Linked DNA regions of Sporosarcina pasteurii. The main gene of each other region encodes a partner of the protein of the gene in region 2 in a complex. Links are inferred from orthologs where the notes say so. Each region holds a gene or a part of one and is shown on either strand. Other genes may lie near its edges. The genes, in order: AB1H92_RS07235 and AB1H92_RS02115.

What was found.
Region 1: the proteins of AB1H92_RS02115 (region 2) and AB1H92_RS07235 are in contact, whole or in part, in a crystal structure (PDB 3TUF), measured with the Bacillus subtilis proteins. The link is inferred for Sporosarcina pasteurii from one-to-one orthologs.

Annotation. Positions count from the first base shown.
Region 1 is NZ_CP160452.1:1,566,158-1,578,087, forward strand. Bases 4,844-7,762 are described here. They hold AB1H92_RS07235 (SpoIIIAH-like family protein), read right to left. Parts: upstream 6,614-7,762; coding sequence 6,074-6,613; downstream 4,844-6,073. Other genes in these bases: accC (acetyl-CoA carboxylase biotin carboxylase subunit), read right to left, coding at 4,844-5,328; accB (acetyl-CoA carboxylase biotin carboxyl carrier protein), read right to left, coding at 5,339-5,842; AB1H92_RS07240 (hypothetical protein), read right to left, coding at 6,610-7,074; AB1H92_RS07245 (stage III sporulation protein AE), read right to left, coding at 7,273-7,762. In the rest of the region: AB1H92_RS07195 (polyprenyl synthetase family protein), read right to left, coding at 1-445; AB1H92_RS07200 (exodeoxyribonuclease VII small subunit), read right to left, coding at 435-680; xseA (exodeoxyribonuclease VII large subunit), read right to left, coding at 681-2,036; bifunctional methylenetetrahydrofolate dehydrogenase/methenyltetrahydrofolate cyclohydrolase FolD, read right to left, coding at 2,111-2,983; transcription antitermination factor NusB, read right to left, coding at 3,004-3,387; AB1H92_RS07220 (Asp23/Gls24 family envelope stress response protein), read right to left, coding at 3,572-3,961; more of accC, read right to left, coding at 3,979-4,843; more of AB1H92_RS07245, read right to left, coding at 7,763-8,172; AB1H92_RS07250 (hypothetical protein), read right to left, coding at 8,189-8,566; AB1H92_RS07255 (SpoIIIAC/SpoIIIAD family protein), read right to left, coding at 8,566-8,775; efp (elongation factor P), read right to left, coding at 8,939-9,496; AB1H92_RS07265 (Xaa-Pro peptidase family protein), read right to left, coding at 9,522-10,589; aroQ (type II 3-dehydroquinate dehydratase), read right to left, coding at 10,586-11,026; AB1H92_RS07275 (hypothetical protein), read right to left, coding at 11,096-11,518; AB1H92_RS07280 (DUF1385 domain-containing protein), read left to right, coding at 11,702-11,930. UniProt on the Bacillus subtilis protein: Involved in forespore engulfment. Forms a channel with SpoIIIAH that is open on the forespore end and closed (or gated) on the mother cell end.
Region 2 is NZ_CP160452.1:441,120-453,120, reverse strand. The notes cover bases 6,129-9,118. They hold AB1H92_RS02115 (M23 family metallopeptidase), read right to left. Parts: upstream 7,960-9,118; coding sequence 7,297-7,959; downstream 6,129-7,296. Other genes in these bases: spoIID (stage II sporulation protein D), read right to left, coding at 7,990-8,946; AB1H92_RS02120 (sporulation transcriptional regulator SpoIIID), read right to left, coding at 6,835-7,113; AB1H92_RS02125 (rod shape-determining protein), read right to left, coding at 6,129-6,355. Also shown: AB1H92_RS02170 (hypothetical protein), read right to left, coding at 1-148; AB1H92_RS02165 (single-stranded DNA-binding protein), read right to left, coding at 420-860; AB1H92_RS02160 (hypothetical protein), read left to right, coding at 1,242-1,616; AB1H92_RS02155 (YwpF family protein), read left to right, coding at 1,603-2,055; AB1H92_RS02150 (hypothetical protein), read right to left, coding at 2,362-2,673; 3-hydroxyacyl-ACP dehydratase FabZ, read right to left, coding at 2,797-3,243; AB1H92_RS02140 (DNA-directed RNA polymerase subunit beta), read right to left, coding at 3,272-3,607; AB1H92_RS02135 (flagellar hook-basal body protein), read right to left, coding at 3,630-4,466; AB1H92_RS02130 (flagellar hook-basal body protein), read right to left, coding at 4,508-5,344; more of AB1H92_RS02125, read right to left, coding at 5,363-6,128; murA (UDP-N-acetylglucosamine 1-carboxyvinyltransferase), read right to left, coding at 9,668-10,969; AB1H92_RS02100 (DUF1146 family protein), read right to left, coding at 11,326-11,562; AB1H92_RS02095 (F0F1 ATP synthase subunit epsilon), read right to left, coding at 11,773-12,001. UniProt on the Bacillus subtilis protein: Involved in forespore engulfment and required for anchoring membrane proteins on the forespore side of the septal membrane. Forms a channel with SpoIIIAH that is open on the forespore end and closed (or gated) on the mother cell end.

The DNA.
Region 1 (11,930 bases), 1.1 Mb from region 2 along the record:
CAGATGCAATTGCTAATAAACGAATCAATTCAATACTTTTTTCTGGACGTATATTCGGTAAACTAGCTAATGTTTCAAAAGCAAGTGTTTGTAGTGCATCTCCAGCAAGTATCGCCATCGCTTCACCGTACACTTTATGATTCGTCGGTTTTCCTCGACGCATATCGTCATCGTCCATGCTTGGTAAATCATCGTGTATAAGAGAGTATGTATGAATTAGTTCAATCGCTGCTGCGACTTCCAATGCATGATCCGCATGAACGTCTAGGTCTTCAAGTGTTGCTAAAACTAGTAATGGGCGAATTCGTTTTCCACCTGCATGAATTGAATACAACATAGACGATTGTAAACTCTCTGGAATATCTTTTTTCATTAAAAGCGTATGTAAAGTATCGTTAATTCTCGGTGTGTGCGCTTCAATAAATTGCTCTAGTTTACCCTTCATCATTGTCTGCACCTTTTGTCGGTTCGAAAGGTTCTTTTTCACCGTTCACATCAATAATAGACATTAATTGTTTTTCAGCATTTTGCAATTTCCCTTGACAGAACGCAGACAATTCCATTCCTTCTTTGTAGAGCGTAATTGCGTCTTCTAATGGGACATCGCCGGCTTCAAGTTTCTTTACAACTTCTTCTAATTTAAGCATTGCTTCTTCAAAGCGAATTGGCTCCTCTTTCAATTAACTCTCCTCCAAGTCATCTTTATGAATTGATTTTATCATAGCTTTTGCGGTACCATCTTGCATTTTTATGTCGACCGTACTACCGACCTCTAATTTTTCTACTGATTTTTGAACTTTTTCATCTTGATAAACGATGGAATAACCCCGTTCTATGACATGTAAGGGATTTAATGAAGTTAACATTCGTACAGTTGACGAAAAACGATTTTGGCGTTGTTTTAAGTCATGTGTAGATGTTGTCATTAACCGATTCGTTAACACACTTATCTCACGGGCGGCCTCATTGACGCGGTACATTGGGGACATCGTTTTTAATCGATTGGTTAATCGTTCTAATTGGACTTCATCTCGCTCAATGATGGATTTGGGACTTCTCCTTAACCTCTCATCCAGATGAATGTGCTTTTCGATAAATGGTCGATAAAGTCGTTCAGGGAATTGGAGTGGATATGAGGTTTGAAGCGTTGTTAATCGTTTTTGTTCATGTTTTATTTTATAAGAGAAGGCACGATACAATGCACGTTTTCTATCGAGTGTTCTATCTATCAATTCTTCTCGTGATGGAACGGCTAATTCTGCAGCAGCTGTCGGCGTCGGTGCTCTTTTATCCGCAACAAAATCTGCAATCGTCGTATCCGTTTCGTGTCCGACAGCACTAATTACCGGAATGCGACTAGAAAAAATAGCCCGCGCGACAATTTCTTCGTTAAATGCCCACAAATCTTCAATAGACCCACCACCACGTCCAACAATAAGGACATCGATGCCACTATAACGATTCGCCTGTTCAATTGCCTCGACAATGGATGGTGCTGCTTGCGAACCTTGGACAACGGCTGGAAATAAGAGTATTTCAGCTAATGGGTAACGCCTTGAGATTGTCGAACAAATATCTTGTATCGCTGCACCTGTTTGAGCTGTTACAACACCGACCGTAGCGGGGTAAGTAGGTAACGGAACTTTCCATTTTTCATTAAACAATCCTTCTTGTTCCAGCTTTTCTTTCAATTGTTCAAACGCAAGATATAGTGCACCAATTCCGTCCGGTTGCATCGTTTGGACATAGAGTTGATATTGTCCGCTCGCTTCATAGACAGAAACATCCCCTATAATGAGTACGTTCATGCCATTTTCTGGTCTGAATTTTAATTTGAGTGCGTTCATTTTAAACATAACTGCACGAATACGACTTTTGTCATCTTTTAAAGTGAAATAAATATGTCCACTCGGATGAAGCGTGACGTTTGAAAGCTCTCCTTTCACGTACACTTGCCGTAAATGTGGATCCGCATCGAACTTTCTTTTCACATATTTCGTTAATGCTTGGACAGTTAAATATGGATTTTTTGTCACTTGTACGCCTCCTCCTTGAACGGATAGAAACGCTGTTCTACTTTATGAAGAACAGCGTTTCATACACCTTGATGTTATTTATCTTCGTGTTTTCCCGAAACGCACACCCGTTCAGCACTGAGTAGTGTGTTTTTGAGCAACATCGTAATCGTCATCGGTCCTACTCCACCAGGTACTGGCGTTATCAGTGAAGATTTTTCTTTCACATCGTCAAAATCTACATCTCCACATAACTTTCCGTTTTCATCTCGGTTCATACCGACATCAATCACAACGGCGCCTTCTTTCACATGATCCGCTTTAATAAACTTCGCCATACCAATTGCGACAATCAAAATATCAGCTTGCTTTGTATGGTGTGCTAAATCTTTTGTTCGGGAATGACAATAAGTAACTGTTGCATCTCGCTGCAATAATAGTTGGCCCATTGGTTTACCAACAATATTACTGCGTCCAATGATAACGGCATGCTTCCCTTTGATTTGTGTATTTGTTCGTTCAAGCAATTTAATGATTCCGTAAGGTGTACAAGACAAATAAGCATTTTGACCAATGATCATCTTTCCAACATTCACCGGATGAAAACCGTCCACATCTTTCGCTGAATCAATGGCCAAAATCACACGATTTTCATCGATATGCTTTGGCAAAGGTAATTGCACAAGGATTCCATGAATCGTATCATCGTCATTTAATTGGGCAATACGTTCCAGTATTTCTTGCTCACTTACCGTAGCTGCCAACTGAATCAACTCGGATTTCATACCTGCTTCAACACTTGATTTTTGTTTGTTTTTAACATATGTATGAGAAGCAGGGTCATCTCCTACAATGATTACTGCTAGTCCAGGAGTACATCCTTTATTTTTAAGATTTTGTACACGCTCTTTAATTTCTTCACGAATGATATTCCCTATTGCTCTTCCATCAATTAATTTTTCGTCCACTCGTATGTCCTCCAGATCAGTTACTTATTTGTCGTAAATTTTGATAGTACACCGTTAACAAAACGACCCGATTTTTCATCACCAAATGTTTTACTTAGCTCGATTGCCTCATTCATAATGACACGTTCAGGAGCCTCTTCACTATACTGCAATTCAAATACCGCAAGTCGTAAAATAGTTCTTTCTATTTTGGGCAAACGATCTAGCGACCAGTTTTCCAAGTTTTCTGTAAGGGCAGCATCTATTTCCTCTCTATGCTGCATAGTACCGCGCACTAAGTGTTCATAGAAGTGATTCGATTCTTCTTTTACAATAAAAGCAATCGCCTCTTCTATTGATAAATCTAGATTATCTAATTGGAAAAGCGTTTGAATCGCTTTTTCTCGTGCAACTCGTCTGTTCATCTTCATTTCTCCTCTACTGTTGCTTTCCGGCATTATCATATCATATCCATAAGTTTCCGGATACAGTAGACTTTTTATACTTCCTAAAAAGAGTTTGTCCAATAAGTACGAAAAAGTAGAGGGAGAGAACTTATAAATAAATTCTCCTCTACTTTTGTTGTGTACATTTGACAGACTGATGACCTCATACTGTTTCGGATTCTATGCCAGTAATATGAATATTTACTTCTTTTGTTTCAAGTGAAGTCATATTGTAAATTGCATTGCGTACTTGTTTTTGAATTTCAAATGCAACTTCACGTACTGAAAAACCATATTGGACGACACAATAAACATCTACCGTTAGGCCATCTTCTGACCAACTTGTTTTTACGCCTTTACCATGTTGTGTGCGTCCTAATTTTTCAGCAACACCAGTGGCGAAATTTCCTCTAGTATGCGCGACACCTTTTACTTCATTCGTCGCAATGCCGATAATGACCTCAAGTACTTCTGGAGCAAGCTGAACACGCCCTAATGCTTCATCTTCGGATGGTGCCATTCCGACAAATGAAGGCATTTCTTTATCTGCCATTTTCAGTTGTCCTCCTTTTACTTCATTATGTCATATTTCTCAAGAAACTTCGTATCAAAGTCCCCTGATTTAAACACTTCATCGCCCATCAATCTAAAATGAAACGGAATTGTTGTTTCAACACCTTCAATAATAAACTCATCCAGTGCACGTTTCATTCTTAAAACTGCTTCTTCACGAGTATCAGCGTGAACAATTAGCTTGGCAACCATAGAATCATAAAATGGTGGAATTGTGTAACCGGTATACATTGCCGAATCAACACGCACACCAAAACCACCTGGCGGCATATACATTTCTACTTTACCCGGTGAAGGCATAAAGTTGCGCGCTGGATTTTCTGCATTTATCCGACATTCAATCGACCAACCGTTTAACTGAATATCATCTTGTTGTAATGCCAGCTTTTCGCCTGATGCAATTTTAATTTGTTCTTTTATCAGGTCAACACCTGTAATCATTTCAGTAATCGTATGCTCTACTTGAATACGTGTATTCATTTCCATGAAATAGAACTTGTTATTAATGTGGTCGAAAATAAACTCAACGGTTCCCGCGCCCTCATAATTAACAGCTTTTGCAGCTTTGACAGCTGCTTCCCCCATTTCTTGACGAAGTTCAGGTGTAATTGCTGGTGATGGAGCTTCTTCCACTAGCTTTTGCATACGGCGCTGAATAGAACAATCACGTTCACCTAAGTGAATCGTATGACCAAATTGATCTGCGAGCACCTGTACTTCAACGTGGCGGAATATCTCAATATATTTTTCAAGGTAAACGCCTGGATTACCAAATGCAGCCGCAGCTTCTTTTTGTGTAATCTTTACACCTGTAATTAACTCTTCTTTATTGTTAGCGATACGTATCCCTTTACCGCCGCCGCCAGCAGTTGCTTTTATAATGACTGGGAAACCAATCTTTTCAGCAATCTCAAGCGCTTCATGTTCATCAGCTACGATACCTGTTGAACCTGGAACGATTGGAACACCCGCTTCACGCATAGTTTCACGCGCAACGTCTTTCGTCCCCATTCTTGAAATGGCATCGGAAGTAGGTCCGATAAATTTAATATTGACTTCTTCACATAGTTCAGCGAAACTTGCATTTTCTGCAAGAAACCCGTATCCAGGATGAATGCCATCACAGTCGGTTAACTTTGCTGTACTAATGATATTTGAGAAATTTAAATAGCTATCCGTCGATAACCTTGGGCCGATACAATACGCTTCATCTGCTAACTCTACATGTAAGGCCTCTTCATCAGCTTCTGAATAAACCGCAACTGTTTCAATCCCTAATTCTTTACATGCGCGGATGATGCGTACTGCAATCTCTCCACGGTTTGCAATTAATATTTTCTTCACAATCCATTCCTCCTTAGTTTGTTTTTACAAGGAAGAGGGGTTGTCCATATTCGACAAGCTGGCCGTCCTTCACAAGAATTTCTACAATTTCCCCTGAAACTTCCGCTTCAATTTCATTGAATAGCTTCATAGCTTCAACAATACAAACGACAGACTCGTCCGAAACTTTATCTCCAATTTTCACGTATGCATCAGCTTCAGGTGAGGATGCTGCATAGAACGTTCCAACCATTGGAGACGTAACTTCATGCATAGACTCATCATGTACAACTTCTACTTCTGGTGCTGCTTGTATTTCCTGTTGAACCGGTTGTGGTTTTGCCTCTACTTTAACTTCCGGTACTGGTGTAACAACCGGCTGTGCTTCTACTTGTTCAACTTGAACAGGTACGACAGTCTGCCCATTGCTTCCTTTTTTCAAGACAACTTTTGTATTGTCTGCTTCGTATGAGAACTTTTCGATCGAAGACTTATCAATTAACTTAATTATTTCTCGAATTTCTTGGATTTTTAACATGTCCCATTCTCCTGACTAAAAATATTTGATGCTCCCCTCTATTTTAGCTGTTTTCTTTCAAATTTGGAATACATATCATAGAAATGTTGTAAAATCATAAGAAAAAACCAAAAAAACATAGCAACTTTTGTCGAATCGGACCTTTTTCCGTCTTCTTCAACACGTTCAATTGCTATGTTTACAATTTAGTTTTTTATTTTCATGGTATCATTTTAATTTTTTTCGTTTCCTTCATGAATCTCCTTTAAAATCCACCTTTACTTTTTTAGCATCTTCCCAGTTACTCATAACAAGATGTGTAATTTCACTCGCTTGTTTATTAGAGTGTCCATCTTCGGATAAAACTGTAACTGTAACATTATTCCCTTCAGCACGAACGAATGCATCCGCATACCCTAATGCGATAATTTGCATTTCTAGTAAGGATTCCGCTGATTCTTGTTTGACAAGTTGAGCCATCTCATCAAATACTGCATTCTTTTCTGCCGAATCTTCAGTTGCATTTAATTTTGAAGTCAATTGTTCTTGTATTTGACTGCGCTCATCACGAACTTCCATTCGCATCGTTTCAAATAAGTAACTTTCTGCAAAAACCGGTTGTTTATCAGCATTGCCAGTTGTTTCCGTGATCGTCGCTGGATTATCGGAATCTCCAAAAATAGTAATTCCATCAAATGGCATTGGCGATTTCTTGTTCAAGTAGTAGATTGAGATAACCGCTACAAGGCTTAATAAAGTTAAGAACCATACTGTACGCTTATTTGTTTTCATTCTGTTTCCTCCCCATTTTTCATTTCGACGATGACAATTTGATGTTCTGGTAATTGCAGAACAGTTGCTAATGTTTTAGATAATAAATTTTGAATGACTGGATCTCCCCCACCTTCTGCGACGACAAGAATGCCTTGGATAGGTTTTGAAATTTTCTCCGTCTTTGTCTGGGAAAGAGAGAAATAATTGGAGAGCGGATCTTCTTTGTCGGAGTCATTATTATGATAGTAAATAGCCACTTTTCCAACGCCTTCAATCTTCATTAGTGCTTGTTCTAGCGCAACTTCTTCTCTTCTATCCCCCTCAATCGTTGACTTCCCTCCTCCGATTCCCCATACGTTGGTATTTATAATCATGATAACGAGAACTAATAAGGTTCCGAAAAAAACGGTTTGGATTTTTTTTGTTGGTTTTTGCATAATATCCCCATTTTCATTCGTTAAGGCATCTTTCTTCGTCATCAATAATTCATTTTATGCTAGCTCATAGATTGCTATGACCAAACAAAGAGAATACTGATCGGATAATCCATAAACCAATTGCCAACTTCACAATTGGCAAAAACTTCTCTTCGGATTCTTCAGGAAGTAGAAGCAATAAAATGGACGTTAATAACGAAATCGAAAGAATGCCAATTAAAAATTTTCCACTTGTCCACCTCACTTTGCGACGGTTAATAATTTGACAAGTATAATAACGAAAATTGCAGTGTAGATGAATGCAAACGCAAGCAGAAATGAAATCGCACATAAAACAAGTAGTGTTTTTCCGATATCATCGAGTAACCCTGTAATATCTTCATTTGTAAATGGTTCTACAAGCGCCGCAATCCATCTGTAAAACAATGCTGTTACTAACGTTTTTAAAGAAGGGACCAGTGCAACTGTCCATACCGCAGAAATAATCCACCCTCCTACAAAAACAGTGACCCCCGAAGAATAACGACCAATCGAGCCAATACTTTCGGTCATAAACGAACCAATAATCGGTATGTTTTGCTGGATTAGTTCTTTAACAGGCTCACTCGCGATACCAGAAAGCGCCCATGACATTGTCCCCCCTACAGTAATAAATATTGAATAAGCAGTCACCACGGCCGTTACCGTTCCAAATAATGTTGTACGTATTAATTCAGCTAAACGTGTGAACGGTACATCAGGTAGAAGTCTAGTTGCAACATCTAATAATAATGCCGTTGCTAATAGCGGAATAAGTAATTTATCTGCCAACAAAATAGATCCATTTGCAAATAAGAGCATTGCCGGTTGAAAGTTTAAAAAGTTGAACGTCCCACCTGCCGCTAAAATAGATGCTGTAATGATCGGATAAATTCCTATGAACATGGACGACAACGAATAAGCGACATTTCGAATTAAGATAAAATGTTGAAAGGCAGGTTGCAATGCCACTGAGATCACGATGAAAAATAAAATGATTCTCGTCCACTTTTTAAATGACGGAAAAAGAAAATCAATGAAAAGCGCCATAAATGTCGATAGAATAATGATGGCAAAACTTGAAATAATAGATCCGAGTATCGAGTCTAAAAAGGTAATCATACATATACCTGTCCGTTCATTTTGTAATAAGTGCTGATAATATATCGATGACTTCAGCTGCTTGATTCATCCACAATAATAGGATGGTAATTTTGACTGCAAAGTGGGAAATTTTCGCAAGAGATGCATACCCAGCATCCGCAATATGCGACGAAATTAATTCTGAAAGATAAAATAAAATGGCACTTCCAACTAGCAAAGAGACATACGGATTTGGAAGTGCTTCAAACTGTTGCAACAAAGTCCTTCCAAACGGAAAAACAACGGTTGTTAAAATAATGGTTAGCACAAGAAAGAATACTGCTGTATACAACAAAGGTTGTAACTTTGGCACCACGAACGAAATTGTTAGCAGCAACAAAAAAACGACAATCACTTGAAATAATGTCACCATTAGAACGACATCGCCAACCACTGGAAAAATTCGGATATTTCAATGAAGAAAACTCTCAGAAAGCGTAGGAGCTCTGCTGTAATATAAATATACGCAAAGATAAATAGAAAAAAAGAAAAGTCTTTCTTTCCTGTCTGCTCAAAAAACACATGCAATATTCCAATGACTAAACCGATACCGGCAATCCTAAGTAAATCATTTAGCTCCATCCGCTACTCCCTCCATACAACAAGACTATGTCGTTTTTTCAAGTCTTAGAACAGAAAATAAAAGGCTTTATGGTATTGATTGAAAAAATTTGGGCAACAAAAAAAGCAACCTATACGCTAGGTTGCTTTTCACTTTATTTATTAATTTTTATTATAAAATTAATCAAGCGCGTGAAACATATTCGCCTTCTTCTGTATTGACCACTAGTACATCACCTTGGTTTACGAAAAATGGTACTTGAACTGTTAAGCCCGTTTCTAATGTAGCTGGCTTCGAACCACCGCTTGCCGTGTCACCTTTGATGCCAGGCTCAGTTTCAGTGACTTCAAGTTCTACTGTAATTGGTAATTGAACCCCAAGTACTTCTCCTTGAAATTGAATGACATGTACTTCCATTCCTTCTTTTAGGAATTTCAATTCATACTCGAGTTGAGTTTCAGATAGTTCAAGTTGGTCGTACGTTTCATTATTCATGAAGACATGGTCAGAACCATTCGCATATAAGTATTGCATTTTAACATTATCAATTTGGGCTCTTTTTACTCGCTCGCCGCCACGGAATGTTTTCTCGTTAATGTTGCCATTACGTAAGTTACGAAGCTTCGAACGAACGAAGGCAGCACCTTTACCAGGTTTAACGTGTTGGAATTCGATTACACGCCAAATGTCTCCGTCCACTTCAATAGTTGCACCTGTTCTAAAATCGTTCACTGAAATCATTGTAATTCCTCCAATAAAAATAAAATTATAGTATGAGTAATTCTTTCGTTGCGAATGTTAATCGTTTATTGCCGTCCTCCGTAATCACGATATCATCTTCAATACGAACGCCGCCAATTTCTGGCAAGTAAATACCAGGCTCTACTGTCACAACCATATTTGGTTCTAAAACAGTTTCGGATCTGAATGACAATGCTGGTCCTTCATGTACTTCGAGTCCGATGCCATGCCCAGTAGAATGCCCAAATGCTTCACCATATCCTTTAGAAGCAATATACTCTCTAGCAATTCGATCCGCTTCAATACCTGTCATACCCGGTTTAATACTTTGTAATGCACGTTCCTGCGCCTCAAGTGTTACAGCATAAATTTCTTTCAGCTTTTCAGATGGCTCACCGACAGCAACGGTTCTTGTAATATCAGAGATATACCCGTTGTAAAGCGCGCCGTAATCCAATGTGACGAAGTCTCCCGACTCAATCACTTTATCTGTCGCAACACCATGAGGAAGTGCACTTCTTAATCCCGACGCCACAATAATTGAAAATGATGAAGAAGTCGCCCCTTGTTTTCTCATGAAAAACTCTAACTCATTTGAAACGTCAAGCTCTGTAATTCCTGGTCGAATATAGTCAATAATATGTTGGAATGCGTCATCCGCAATTTTAGCTGCTTGTTGTAAAATCTCAAGTTCCTCGGTAGTTTTGACCATGCGAAGCTTTTCAACAATTCCTGAAACAGGTTTTAATTCTGCCTCAATTTCTTTATTGTATAATTCGTAGAGACCAAATGATAAGTCATCTTTCTCGAATCCAACTGTTTTGACATTCATATTTTTTACTTGCGCTGCTACTTCTTCAATGATTGTTTTCGTATGTTGAACGATACGATATCCTTCGATTTCTTTTTCCGCTTGTTCAGTATACCTGAAATCTGTAATAAATACCGCATCTTTTGCTGAAACAAGCGCAACGCCAGCTGTCCCCGTAAATTCGGTCATATAGCGGCGGTTATAAGGATTCGTAATGAGCAAGGCATCAATATGTTCTTTTTCCAATTGTTTACGTAAATTTGTTAGTTTCAAATTTCTCATTCTCCCTTTTGTCGGAGGAGGAATGCATGAAGTGCCAATGAGTATCCATCAGTCCCAAAACCGGTTAATTGACCAATACAGACTGGCGCAATAACCGACTCTTGTCTGAACGATTCACGGTTATGTATATTAGATATATGAACTTCAATGACATCAATTCCAACCGATGCAATGGCGTCTCGTAAAGCAATGCTATAATGTGTGTAAGCGCCTGGATTGAAAATAATGCCATCTATCCCTTCATCTGCAGCTTCATGAATTCGATCAATTAAAAAACCTTCCGTATTAGACTGAAAAAATGATAGCTGAATCGCATGTTCCTTTGCTATTTCGAGTAAGCTATTTTCTATATCTTGAAGCGATTCTCGTCCATAAATCGTTGGTTCTCTTTTGCCAAGACGATTTAAATTCGGTCCATTCATGACTAATAGTTTCACCGCGCCACCACTCCCCTCACCTTTTTCTATTTCATATTACCATAATGTGGTGATGGGCGGAAACTAATATCACACTTTTCTTGATAGTTCTTTATGAAATACAGCAGTCCCCGCAATAAAACGTAGAACGATTGCCGTAACCGATAACAATGGAATAGAAATCGACTGAATCGTATCCCATGGTGTTGTTGAATGATTAATAAACCACTCAAGCACAATAATCCCTATAATACTAATAATAATAGCCGGAATAGACGGCGGTATAGAGTCTAAAAAAGATATCAAAATATAAAGAACAGCAAAAACAATAAATAAGGCAATGAAAAGCATACTCCATTTGATAGTATAATGGATAGCTGAAAATGCTGACCAGTTTTTCGCCCAACCAATTGGCGACCATTTAATAAAGTCGAATAGTTCCATAATCTTTAATGAAATGACCATAAAGATTGCTGAAAAAAATGAAGTTAAAAAGAATGTTCGATCAATCACGTCAAATCCCTCCTAACAGAAGTGTTTGGTGAATTCATCGATTTTAAACATCATTGTGGTTATGATACGTATATTTTAGTACAATGAATGTAGTTTTTATTTTACAATTTCCGCTTATAATGGAAATCTGATAAATTAATTGCGTAATACATTTTGACCTAAAAGGAAGTGTGGGTAATTCATATGGCAAAAGAAAAGCAAACTCCAACATACGGTGGGCAAGCACTCATCGAAGGCGTAATGTTCGGTGGGAAAGAACATACCGTAACTGCAATTCGTCGGAAAGACGACTCTATTGAGTATTTCCACTTGCCTAAAAAACAAGCTCCACTTGCATCAAAGCTAAAAAAGATTCCTTTCCTAAGAGGAATTGTCGCTTTAGTTGAGTCTGCTGGAGTTGGTTCCAAACATT
Region 2 (12,001 bases):
TATCAAATGAACGGTGCATCTTTAAATACATTCTTCTTTCTTGAACATCTTCTAATTCTCTAAGTCTTTCGTTTAAATTTGCTACCATTCGGATTAACTCGCTAATTTGCAATTCCATTCGAAGAATTTCTTTATTAATACGGTGCATGTCTACCGACACTCCTTTTTAGTACCGCTTGTACGACACTTAAAAGTAGAAGCAGTCTCTACTTATAAGTGTCCTATGCGGTTTTCTTCTTAGATAATTGGCTGGTCAGCTTCCCCAAACCGACCATTGTTTTCCCTGCCTCGTAGCATTTTTTCACAAAATGAATGTTCATTAAATCCCTATTAAGTCTCCACTTAAAATTTCCTAACGCTATTTTCTTTTTGATCAAGCCGCCGGTCTGTGAACCGTCCAATCTCCTCCTTTTCTTCAATTACATAATTGGTAAATCATTACTTTCCCTCTTCGGTAACTGAAAGTGCTCTTCCTCTGTTGACTGTGCCGCTTGTACTGTTTCAAACACCGTAGGTTCAGCATACAATTCTGCTGTCGCCCTACTTTTTGTCGCGATAAATTGTACTTTATCGCCAATCACTTCCGTCACATAAACCCGACTTTTATCTTCACGTTCATATGACCTAGATTGAATTCGACCCGATACACTAATAAGCGAGCCTTTCCCACAATGCTTTGCAGTGTTCTCCGCTAATTTGCCCCATAAAGAACAAAGAATAAAATCAGCTTCAATCTCCCCTCGTGTGTTTTTAAAATTGCGATTCACTGCAAGTACAAAATTTGTTTGGACCCGATCTCTCGCAATCTCGCGGAGTATTGGATCTTTCGTAATGCGTCCTACCAGTGCTACTTGATTCAATCGCCTACCTCCCTTCTCCATTAAAGTAAGCCTATCGTACCTCGTTAAACAATATTTTGACAATGTTGAATTAGGGAGTTTCCAGTCATATTTTGCATTGAATTTTAAGTTTTCTATCGGCCACATTATTTATTTCGCAAATATATTTAGGGTTACTCGTTTCTTTACGGATTTCTGCGGATTACGATAATACTAATTTGGTTGATTTTAAATTATTTTTGTAGGTCCTAAGAAGATGTACAGTTCTAAGAGATTGGCACTCTATTTTCAAAAGGAAAAACCGCACTTGAATCGATTTCATATTTTCTTTTTTATGTAATAAAGTTGAATGATATTTTTATTTATCCATTAGTTGTTCGTCATTAGTATAAGGGGTGTCTGTTGATTGGAGTGGAAGGCGGCGACTCCTGTGGGATTAGCGAAAGCCGTCACGAAGAACGGCTTTTGCGAGTAAAAGCGAAGCGTTATGAGCAGGAATATCCAAAAGGATGCCTTAATTTCTGCAAAAAACCGCAGAAATACGGCAAACCGCAATCTGCGTTTTGCGATTGGCTCACCGCCCGCCCCACGGAAAGCGTCCGCCTGGAACGGAAATCTACATCGTTCGGTATTTATTATAGTAAGGTTGGTTATAAAATCAATTCACTTCATAACTATTTACACATACTCACAAGCGATACTAGAATACTTTTCTTTTTACCCGTATGGTATACTCAAACTATATTTAAGGGGGATGGTGCGATTGAAAACATTTAAAATGATTTCTATCAACATTTTTCATGAAGGAAAATTTCATGACTACCCGCTCATTGACGGCATTATTATTAACCAAGAGAATAGTCATCGAATGTGGATTCTTGAAATGTTTATCGAAGGAAAGCATAAAAGTTTTTTTGAAGCCAAAATGAGCAAAGATGAATTAATTGAAACAAAAGTCGTTATATCTTATCCAGAAAATGAACCAGCAGCTTTTCATGTAGCCATTATGAACGTAAAACAAATTGGCGAAAATATTTCTGTTTTAATGAAAGGTCGTTTAAAACGAGCTCGTTCCCAATATGCAGAACAGCTTTTAGAACAACTAATTGATGAAGGTTTGAGTGGTCAAGAACTTCTTGGAAAATTCGAGTCAGACATGCGCTCTCGCCCCCGTTTAAAAAAAGACCGTCAAAATGAAGAACTAACAAAAAAATAAATCTCACAACAGATCATTCATCAATGATCTGTTTTTTTATGATTTCAAATAAAACATTCACATAATTGTTTATAAATTCACAGTTATCCATAATCTATCAACACCATCCACAACTTATCCACAAATGATTGTGATTTGCACACACTTTCTCTATTTTATAAACAATTCTATTAATAGTTATCCACAAGTGAACAGCATTTGGTTTCAAACACCAGAATTTTTTTATGTATAAAAAAAGTGTAGACAAAGTCACAAAAGACTTTATCTACACTTTAACCGCTATACACGGTTTTGCGCGGCTTGCGGTCAGCGGTTATTATTGTTGTTACCATCTAAATTCTCATCGAGAAGTGGCGCGTTATCATCGCCGAACATGTTACCATCGTTCATTCCATCATCATTTATGACGCCGCCGTTATTTCCGTTATTGTTATCGATGCCGTCTAAATCTGAACCGCCACGACGTTCATCTTGTACATCGGGTGTCCAATTTTGTTCACGGTTGTCTAAGTTGTCTTCCATCGGTGTCTCATTGTTCTCAGGAAGCGCACCGTTATTCATACAAGCACCTAAAGCTAATGTCGACATAAGAATGAACGGAAATGCTTTTTTCAACATGAAAAATTCCCTCCTTTCCACAAGCCGTCTATCATACATCGTTGCATGATACTATCTAGGTTGGTCGAAAAGTTGGGAACTATCCGTAATTATTACTGTTATTTTATTGTAAATATTTATGTTTTATTCTTCAGATGCTGGACTCACAGGACCTAGCGCAAACATGATTTCTGTTTCACAAACGATTTCACCGTCTACTGTAGCCTTTGCTTGTCCTTTCCCCATCGGTCCACGTAAACGTGTAATTTCTACTTCTAATCGCAGTGTATCCCCAGGTGTGACTTGCTTCTTAAATCGACATTTGTCAATGCCAGTAAAAAATGCAAGACGTCCTTTATTTTCTTCTTTTTGTAATAAAGCAACAGCTCCAACTTGTGCTAATGCCTCTACAATGAGTACGCCAGGCATAACTGGGTATCCTGGAAAGTGACCGTTAAAAAACTCTTCATTGATTGTCACATTTTTTAATCCGACTGCTCTTTTTCCTTCTTCAACTTCAAGAATTCTGTCAATCATTAAAAAAGGATAACGATGCGGTAAAATTGCTTGAATTTGCTCTGCTGTTAGCATGGTTCTTCCTCCTGTTTCTTATGTATCTTTATTCTTTCCCTTTAATAATGTCCGTAATATGCGTCCATGTTGCCTTTTTGAATACATCACCCGGATCACCATCACCTATGACACTATATCCCGTATAGAGTCCTATTGTCGCAACGACAACAAGCAATAAGAGCACGAGAATCGTTCGTAACCAAATCGGGATTAACCGAATTTGTACCCACTTTACATTCTTCTCATTGTCTTCATGCTCTTCATTTCGTTTCTGTTTTTTTAGTTTTAGGCGTTCTAAACGTGATCCTATTTTGGATTTTTGCTTTTCCTCTGTTGTTGAAACCTGTTTAGACACTGCATCTTGCTTATTTTCTTCATTCATTGTTCAATACTCCCTATGAAGCTTATCTAATGCCGTTAATAAGACCTAGCATTTGATCAGCCAGCGTGACAGCACGCGCATTAAATTGATAATTTCGCTGAACATTGATAAGATCTGTCATTTCTTTTTCATAATGAACGTTAGACGTTTCGAGGACTCCGTTCTGTAAACCAATTATATTTCGATCAGCACCTTGGAGGTTCGTGAAAATCTCCTCTTCTGTCACGCCTAATTCCGCCATATTTCGCGGTAAACCGATATAGGTTCCTGATAAATGTTCCATAAAGTTGGGGCGCTCAATGACAGTTATACCTAGCTCAATGCTAGTTACAGTACCGTTGTTACCCGTCACTTCTAGTATACCACCAGGTTGAACACTATAATGGGCAACATCATCATTAAAAACGATTGGCATACCTTGTGCATTTGCAATCGGATTTCCATCATCATTTACTAACATCAACTGCCCACCTTCAATCGGCGTGATGTAAAAGGAACCTTGACGTGTATAAACAGTTTCTTCTCCGCCTTCTGTCGGCATAATGACATTAAAATATTGCTTTGGCGTCGTCAATGCAAAGTCTAACTGCCGTTCGGTCGCTTGCAGTGACCCCAATTTCCAATTCATTTGCGTCTGTGCAATTTTTGCCCCAGTTCCGTACCGAATCCCTACCGGAGATTGACGCGGTGCGCGGTCCGCTTTGTCGTTTGTAAATTGTTCATATAGCATTTCTTGAAAGCTTGCTTGACTTGCTTTGAACCCATGCGTTGAAGCGTTGGCAAGGTTATTTCCAATAATATCAAATTGATGTTGGAGTTGATTCATTGTATTCGTTGCTGTAATCATCGTCCGTATCATTCACTTATAGTCTCCTTATTTCTCGCGAATCATGCTTTGATTTATACTTTTCCAACTTCATTTACTGCTTTTTCCATACTACGATCATAAGCTTGCAAAACTTTTTGATTCGCTTCAAAGGCACGATAAGCAGTGAGTAAATCCGTCATTGTGCGACCAGCATCGACGTTCGACCTTTCGACAAACCCTTGTTGAATGGAATATGTCACATCGGGTATATTATTCACTGTCATTAAGTTGTCCCCGTTTTCCGTCACGAATAAACCTTCGCCCTGCTTCATCAGCGTATCTGGTCTTGCTGCGAATGAAATACCAAGTGTTGCAACTACGTTATCATTTTCCATAATAACACCAGATTCGGTAACACGAAAGTCATCGCCTTGAAGTGTGATGCGGTTGCCATTCGAATCCAACACATAATACCCTGCAGGAGACGTTAATAAACCGTTTGCATCAAGGGCAAAATTTCCGTTTCGCGTATAGTATGTCCCGCCCTCGTCATTTTCCAACGTAAAGAATATCGTACCTTGAATGCCAGTTTCTTCGTCTGTCGGCAAAAATCCATCAACGAGCGCAACATCTGTTGTTAATTCCGTTTCTTGCAGTTGACCTTGAATAAACAACGGCAATGTTTCTTGCATATATACACCAGTTGAAAGCGGTCCAATCGGTGCAACACCTTTCAAGTTGAACCCATTTTCTGTTGGAATACGGGTTGATTGCACACTTGACAGAAGCATTTCAGGAAAGGAACGGATGGAAGACTGTTCAGCCTTAAAACCTGGTGTATTCACATTTGCCATATTGTTTGTTAACATTTCTGTCCTGCGCTGTTGGGCAATCATACCAGAGGCAACTGTATAGAAACCGCGAAACATAATTTCAACTCCATATTGTTATTTTTTGCTTGTCTTATTAATATTTTCTAAAAGTAAGCTCGTTCCAATTGCAACACAATCAAGCGGATTTTCTGCAATAAATACAGGTACTTTTAATTCTTCCGCTAGCAATTGATCAATGCCATGCATCATAGCGCCTCCGCCTGACAAAAAGATGCCTCGATCAATAATATCAGCTGAAAGTTCAGGTGGCGTTTTTTCAAGCACATTTCTTGCAGCTTGTACAATCATATAAGCTGATTCTTGTAAGGCTCCTTCAATTTCTGCTGACTTGACTGTTATCGTTCGCGGAAGACCAGAAACCATGTCACGGCCCCGAATATCCAATTGTTCATTACGAGAACCTGGGAAAACAGTACTTACTTCAACTTTAATTTTCTCGGCAGTACGTTCACCGATGAGCAATTTATACGAGCGTTTAATATATTGAACGATTTCATTATCGAATGTATCACCAGCTACATTTATCGATTGTGAGGTCACAATGTCACCCATGGATAATACTGCTACATCCGTTGTTCCACCACCAATATCAATGACCATATTACCGCTCGGTTGAAAAATATCCATGCCCGCACCGATTGCAGCCACTTTCGGTTCTTCTTCTAAATAAATCTTTTTTCCTCCCGCTTTTTCCGCTGCTTCACGAATCGCTTTCTGCTCAACACTTGTAATATTCGTCGGGCAACAGACGAGTATGCGAGGTTTAGAGAAAAATCCTTTTACATTTATTTTATTAATAAAATGACTTAACATTGCTTCAGTTATATGAAAATCAGCAATAACGCCGTCTTTCATCGGTCGGATTGCAACAATATTTCCTGGTGTTCTACCTACCATTTTCCAAGCTTCTTCACCGACAGCGAGCACTTTATTTGTTTGTTTTTCAATTGCAACGACTGATGGTTCGTTAAGCACAATTCCTTTTCCTTTTACGTGCATTAAAACGTTTGCCGTGCCAAGGTCTATTCCGATATCTTTTGCAAACATGATTCCTGTTTCCCCTTCCATCTAATCAATGGCCTATTATCAATTAATACATAGATGCGACAGGCGAGTTGACTATTAAAGCCCTATTTCGCACTGTGTTTACCTAGGTCTAAAAACACAATCATCAGGCGCGCTACTAGGTATATTACTCCAACCGATTTACGCCACTTTTTAACTATATCATCTCAAAATTCGTATTAAATCCGTTCGAGTTTTATCATTCTACAAGAAAAAAATAAACACTCTTAATATTTAATTTTACCATAGTTTCTGGTAAAAGAATATCCGAAAGAACTATTATTTAGCTATCATTTTAGCTTTGATAGACCTATTCCGTTACTATTTCAGCAGACAGATTTTCTTAAAAAATGATTCCGCTCACACATTGACTTCCATTTGAAGCTAACGTTTTTCACTTCAGCCAATTATGCGTTAAATAAACATAAAAAAACGACCCGCAATATGCGAAGTCGCTTTCATTACTTACTTGCCTCTTCTTCTTGTTTTTTCGATTCATTGATCCACTTAATCCTTGTTGCTTCGCCACCTCGTAAATGTCGAACTGATTTATGGTAGGCGAGTATTTTTGCAACCTCTTCTGACAGTGATGCATCTACATTCGGCAAACGTTCTGTCAGGTCTTTGTGTACTGTGCTTTTTGAATAGCCTGTCGCCTTCGCCAATGCTCGTACCGTAACTTCAGTTTCAAGCAGCAGTTCTCCGAGGCGCACGCATCGCCTCCGTATTTGCTCGTGCACGCCCTCTTCCTTTCCTGTCAGCTTTAAGTCTTCTTCTAATATATGCAACAGGAAAGGCCGGTATGCGCGCAATTGATATCATTCTTATACTTTGGCGGTGCGTATTAACAGTTATGGGTAAACAATACAACGAACCATTTTGCACAAGAGTCAGTAAGCGTTAAAAACTCTTCAAGATAAGTTCTAGAAACCTAGGTAAGATCCTGGATTAACAGGTTCATCATTGACAAGTACTTGGAAGTGAAGATGTGTGCCAGCATTCGGGTTCCATTCATTAGCCGAAGCATTTCCGAGTGGTTCCCCTTGTGTTACTTCTTCACCTTTTTTCACGAGAACACCAGATAGAGAGCTGTAAACTGTTTTCATTCCATCAGCGTGAGAAATGATTACTTCATCGCCTTGGAAGACATCTGTAACAACTTCTTCAACGACACCCGTTGCCGCAGCAACTACTTCAAAAGGTTGGTCGTCTATCGAAATGGAGACACCTGTGCTTGTTTCGTATGTTTGATTAAATACAAGTAATGAGTTCTCCTGTACGGACTCTTCTGCTTCCAAATCATAATAGTTTTGCAAGATTGCGACGTCGTCTAGCAACTCTTCTGAGAATGGATACTTAAGTACTTCCTTTGATGCGTTTGTTTCTACAACCAATTCACCGTTGTCGGAATCACCGCCCATTGTACCGTCCGTTAATTCTGGAGCATCATTTTTTACTAGTGCACTATACCCCCAGACCATCCCTACGAATACAATTGCGATTCCCGAATAAACGGCAGGCCAAAGCCAATTTTTCTTCTTTGTTTGTTTGTCCTTTTGAGAAGGAGATTTTTTTTCTTCTCTCATAATCATCACCTCACTTGCATTCTTTGCAAGTTAAGGTGTTTTTAAACATTCAGGATCATTTATTAATATTTTTTTTATTTCTGTGTCTAAATAATAGTGTGCAATGATTTCATTTGCCGTTAAACCTTGCTGGGCAAGTGCCTCAGCTCCGTATTGACTCATCCCAACTCCATGTCCATAACCGACTGTATCAATGAGTACAAGGTTATTAGTAACGTCGAAGGCAATATCAAAGTCCGTTGATCGGAGGCCAAGAAGCTCTCGAATCTCTCTACCTTCTTTTTCAAAACCGTCCGTGACCATCTTTTGAACGCGTCCCGATGAGTTACGAATGAGTTGGAGGGACTCAAACATCGTCGCATCCCAGTTCATACCGAGTGCTTCATTCCATTTGGCTAGAGGAATTTTGTTTTCTTCTTTATAAACTGGCGTTAACGCTTCTTCTCCTGCGCTGTCAACACTTTGTAAATAAGGAACATCTGCGCCACTGTAATTTTGAGCTGTTTCCGTTTTTCCATTTGAAGTTGAAAAGAACATTGCCGAAATAATCTCATCTTCATAGACGATGATTTCGCCTGCAGTTGCACGAACAGCTGCGTCAATTTTCTTTTCATTTTTCTTGAATTCTTTTCCCCAGTTTTTCTTGCGCTCTGCTTCTGTATAAAAAACTTGAGCAGAAACGTCTTTAGCGATTGGCTTTACTCCTTTCTCCGTTGTTCTAAGGGCGTATGTACGTGCTGCAAGCGCTTGGGCTTTCAAAGCTTCCTCATGGAAGGCTATTGGCATTTCAGCAGCAACGACTCCTTTTACGTATTCTTCTAGCGCGAAAGGCTTGTCCACCCCTTGAACGGTAATTTCAAATGGACAGTATCCCCCCTCCTTTTTTGTTTGCTCAGCTTGGGGTTTTGGAGATTCTTTAATGATGAGTAACGGAAAGAAAAACAATAATAGAACAAATATTGAAAGTGCTATCCATAATTTTCTCATAGTAGATTATATGAAAATGAAGAAACTTTATTCATTTATAATGGGTCAATTTATACTCTTGAATGTTTTGGTATATGGTATGTTCGTTGATTGGAGTGGAGAGCGGTGACTCCGGTGGGACTAGCGAAAGCCGTCACGAAGAACGGCTTTTGCGAGTAAAAGCGAAGCGTTATGAGCAGGAATATCCAACAGGATGCCTTAATTTCAGCAAAAACCGCAGAAATTAAGGCAAATCGCAATCTGTGTTTTGCGATTGGCTCACCGCCCGCCCCACGGAAATAATAAAAGCTGAAGGAGGCGGTTAGATGCGATAAGCATAAGACGAATTAACGGAGTGACGCTTTTTGTCACGCAGTTAATTTGGCTTATGACTCGAGCATCTGCCTCCTGAAGCTGGAATAGCGTCCGCCCGGAACGGAAATCAATATTATTCGGAGATTATTGTAGGTTTTAATGTATAAAAACAAAATTATTGTACAGACTTATAAAGTAGTTTTTTCAGAAGTAAAGTTTTCCTATCAATTAAAAAAGCTATCGTACAAGACGATAGCTTTATCATGCATAGACTATAGAAGAAGCCCACCTTCTCCTATAGTATTTACGATATTTTCTCTGGTAGGATAAGACACAATAAATGTATAAATCAATTGCTTCAATTATGATATTGAATCATTTTATATACAATAAGTGCTTGTTACAAAAGAAAAAAGGATTATTCATATTAGTTGGAAAGTGTGAATTTTTTTCCTTCTTTTACTTCTGAAGAAACACGTTCAATGTCTGCGCCAAGTGCTTCTAATTTCTGATGGAAATTAACGTAACCGCGATCTAAATGGGATAGTTCCGTTACACGCGTTACACCTTCTGCAGCTAATCCAGCAAGAATTAACGCAGCAGCAGCGCGCAGATCCGTTGCAGCAACTTCTGCACCTTGTAATTTGGATGGTCCTTCTAACACTACGGAACGTCCTTCAATTTTCACGGAGCCGTTCATGCGACGGAATTCTTCTACGTGCATAAAACGGTTTTCAAATACGGTTTCAGTAATGACACCTGTACCAGTGGCTGTTAACATCAGTGCCATCATTTGTGATTGCATATCTGTTGGGAAGCCTGGATGCGGCATTGTTTTTAAGTCTACGGATTTAAGTGGATATTCCGCATAAACACGAACACCTTCATCAACTTCGACAATATTCACGCCCATTTCGCCCATTTTCGAAATAAGCGCAGCATTATGCTCAGGAACTGCGTTTTCAATGATGATGTCTCCGCCTGTAATCGCGGCTGCCACCATGAATGTTCCTGTTTCAATACGGTCAGGTATAATATGATGTGTCGTACCATATAGTTTAGATACTCCTTCTATACGGATGGAGTCCGTACCAGCACCAATAACTTTACCGCCCATTTCATTAATAAAGTTTGCCAAGTTTACAATTTCAGGCTCTTTTGCTGCGTTTTCAATAATGGTTGTGCCCTTTGCGAGTGCAGCTGCTGTCATAATGTTTTCCGTTGCACCAACACTTGGGAAATCTAAATAGATTTTTGCACCTTTTAATCCATTTTCAGCTTTCGCTTCTACAAAACCGTGCCCGAATGTAATTTCTGCGCCCATTGCTTCGAACCCTTTTAAATGTTGGTCAATCGGACGTGAACCAATTGCACATCCGCCCGGTAACGCAACACGTGCAAAGCCATTACGGGCAAGTAGTGGACCCATTACAAGAATGGATGCTCTCATTTTACGTACATACTCAAATTGCGCTTCGCTAAACAATGTGCTTTCCGAATCAATGGTTACTTCATTATTGTCTGCATCCGTTTCTACTTTTGCATTCAAACTTTTCAATACTGCGCTAATTGTCGTCACATCTGAAAGGTTGGGTACGTCACGAATAACGTTCTTCCCTTCAGAAGCGAGTAAAGCAGCTGCCAATACCGGCAACACAGCATTTTTTGCCCCTTCAACGCGGACATTACCCGATAGCTTACGTCCGCCCTTAATAATAATTTTATCCATTTCATAGTCCCTCCGACTCTAAGTTGTAACTCCATAAAGTATATTTAAATGTGCATTTAAGTTGATTTTCTTTTATTAAATCCCTCTTATTGTACAGCTTTTTTATACACTTCACAAGAATTTTAAGACCTATGTTTGACTTACGTAAGATGTACTATAAGGTATGTAATCTTTTAGCAATTCGTGTCAATATTCGTCATTCTTGCACGGTTTATACTGTTTATTCCCTAAAGGATTCACAGTAAACTTTATTTTGCCGGTTACCTGTCATCGCCACGTGTATAGTTCCTGCAAGTTTGCCCATTATACATGTGGCGATAACAAGTAATGCAATAAACTGTACTTGTTCATATCTCTTATTGAAAAAGTGTTGGCAACCTTCCTGACCAATAGGATATCTCAAGAAAGAAATTTGATACGCTCCAACCCATCATAATACTTAAAAAAATAAATAAAATTTGTGCTTGAAATACTCGATTCTTACGTATAATTTTTTCTGGCATAATCGCTTGAAGCGCATAAAACGAAACACCAATAAAAAAGATATGTGAAAAAATTGCTAATAGGGGTTGGAACCCAAACATACTGCTCATTCATTTATCACCTTCTATGTTTTCAATGCCCACACTTTCATAATATATCACAATTTCATGCCTAATAGGACATGAACTTTTTTCCTTAAAAAAAACGGACAGAAGATAATATGTCCCCCTGTCCGTAGAAATGAATTGTTTATCATGCACCATGCATGATCCCGACAATTTAACTTTAATTAGCTATGGCTGTGTGCCTTGCTAAATGAGTTAAAACTTACCTTCGCCTACTCTAATTCTGTTGATAGCACGTTGCAATTCTAGTTCAGCCAGACGCAATTCTTTCTCGTCTTTCTCCGCTTGCAATTTTGCCTTCGCTCGATTTTCTGCGATTTTAGCACGCGCTACATCAATCGTATCAGCAGTCTCTGCAGCTGACGCAAGAACAGTGACAACTTCTGGACGAACTTCGATGAAACCACCGTGAACTGCTACAACA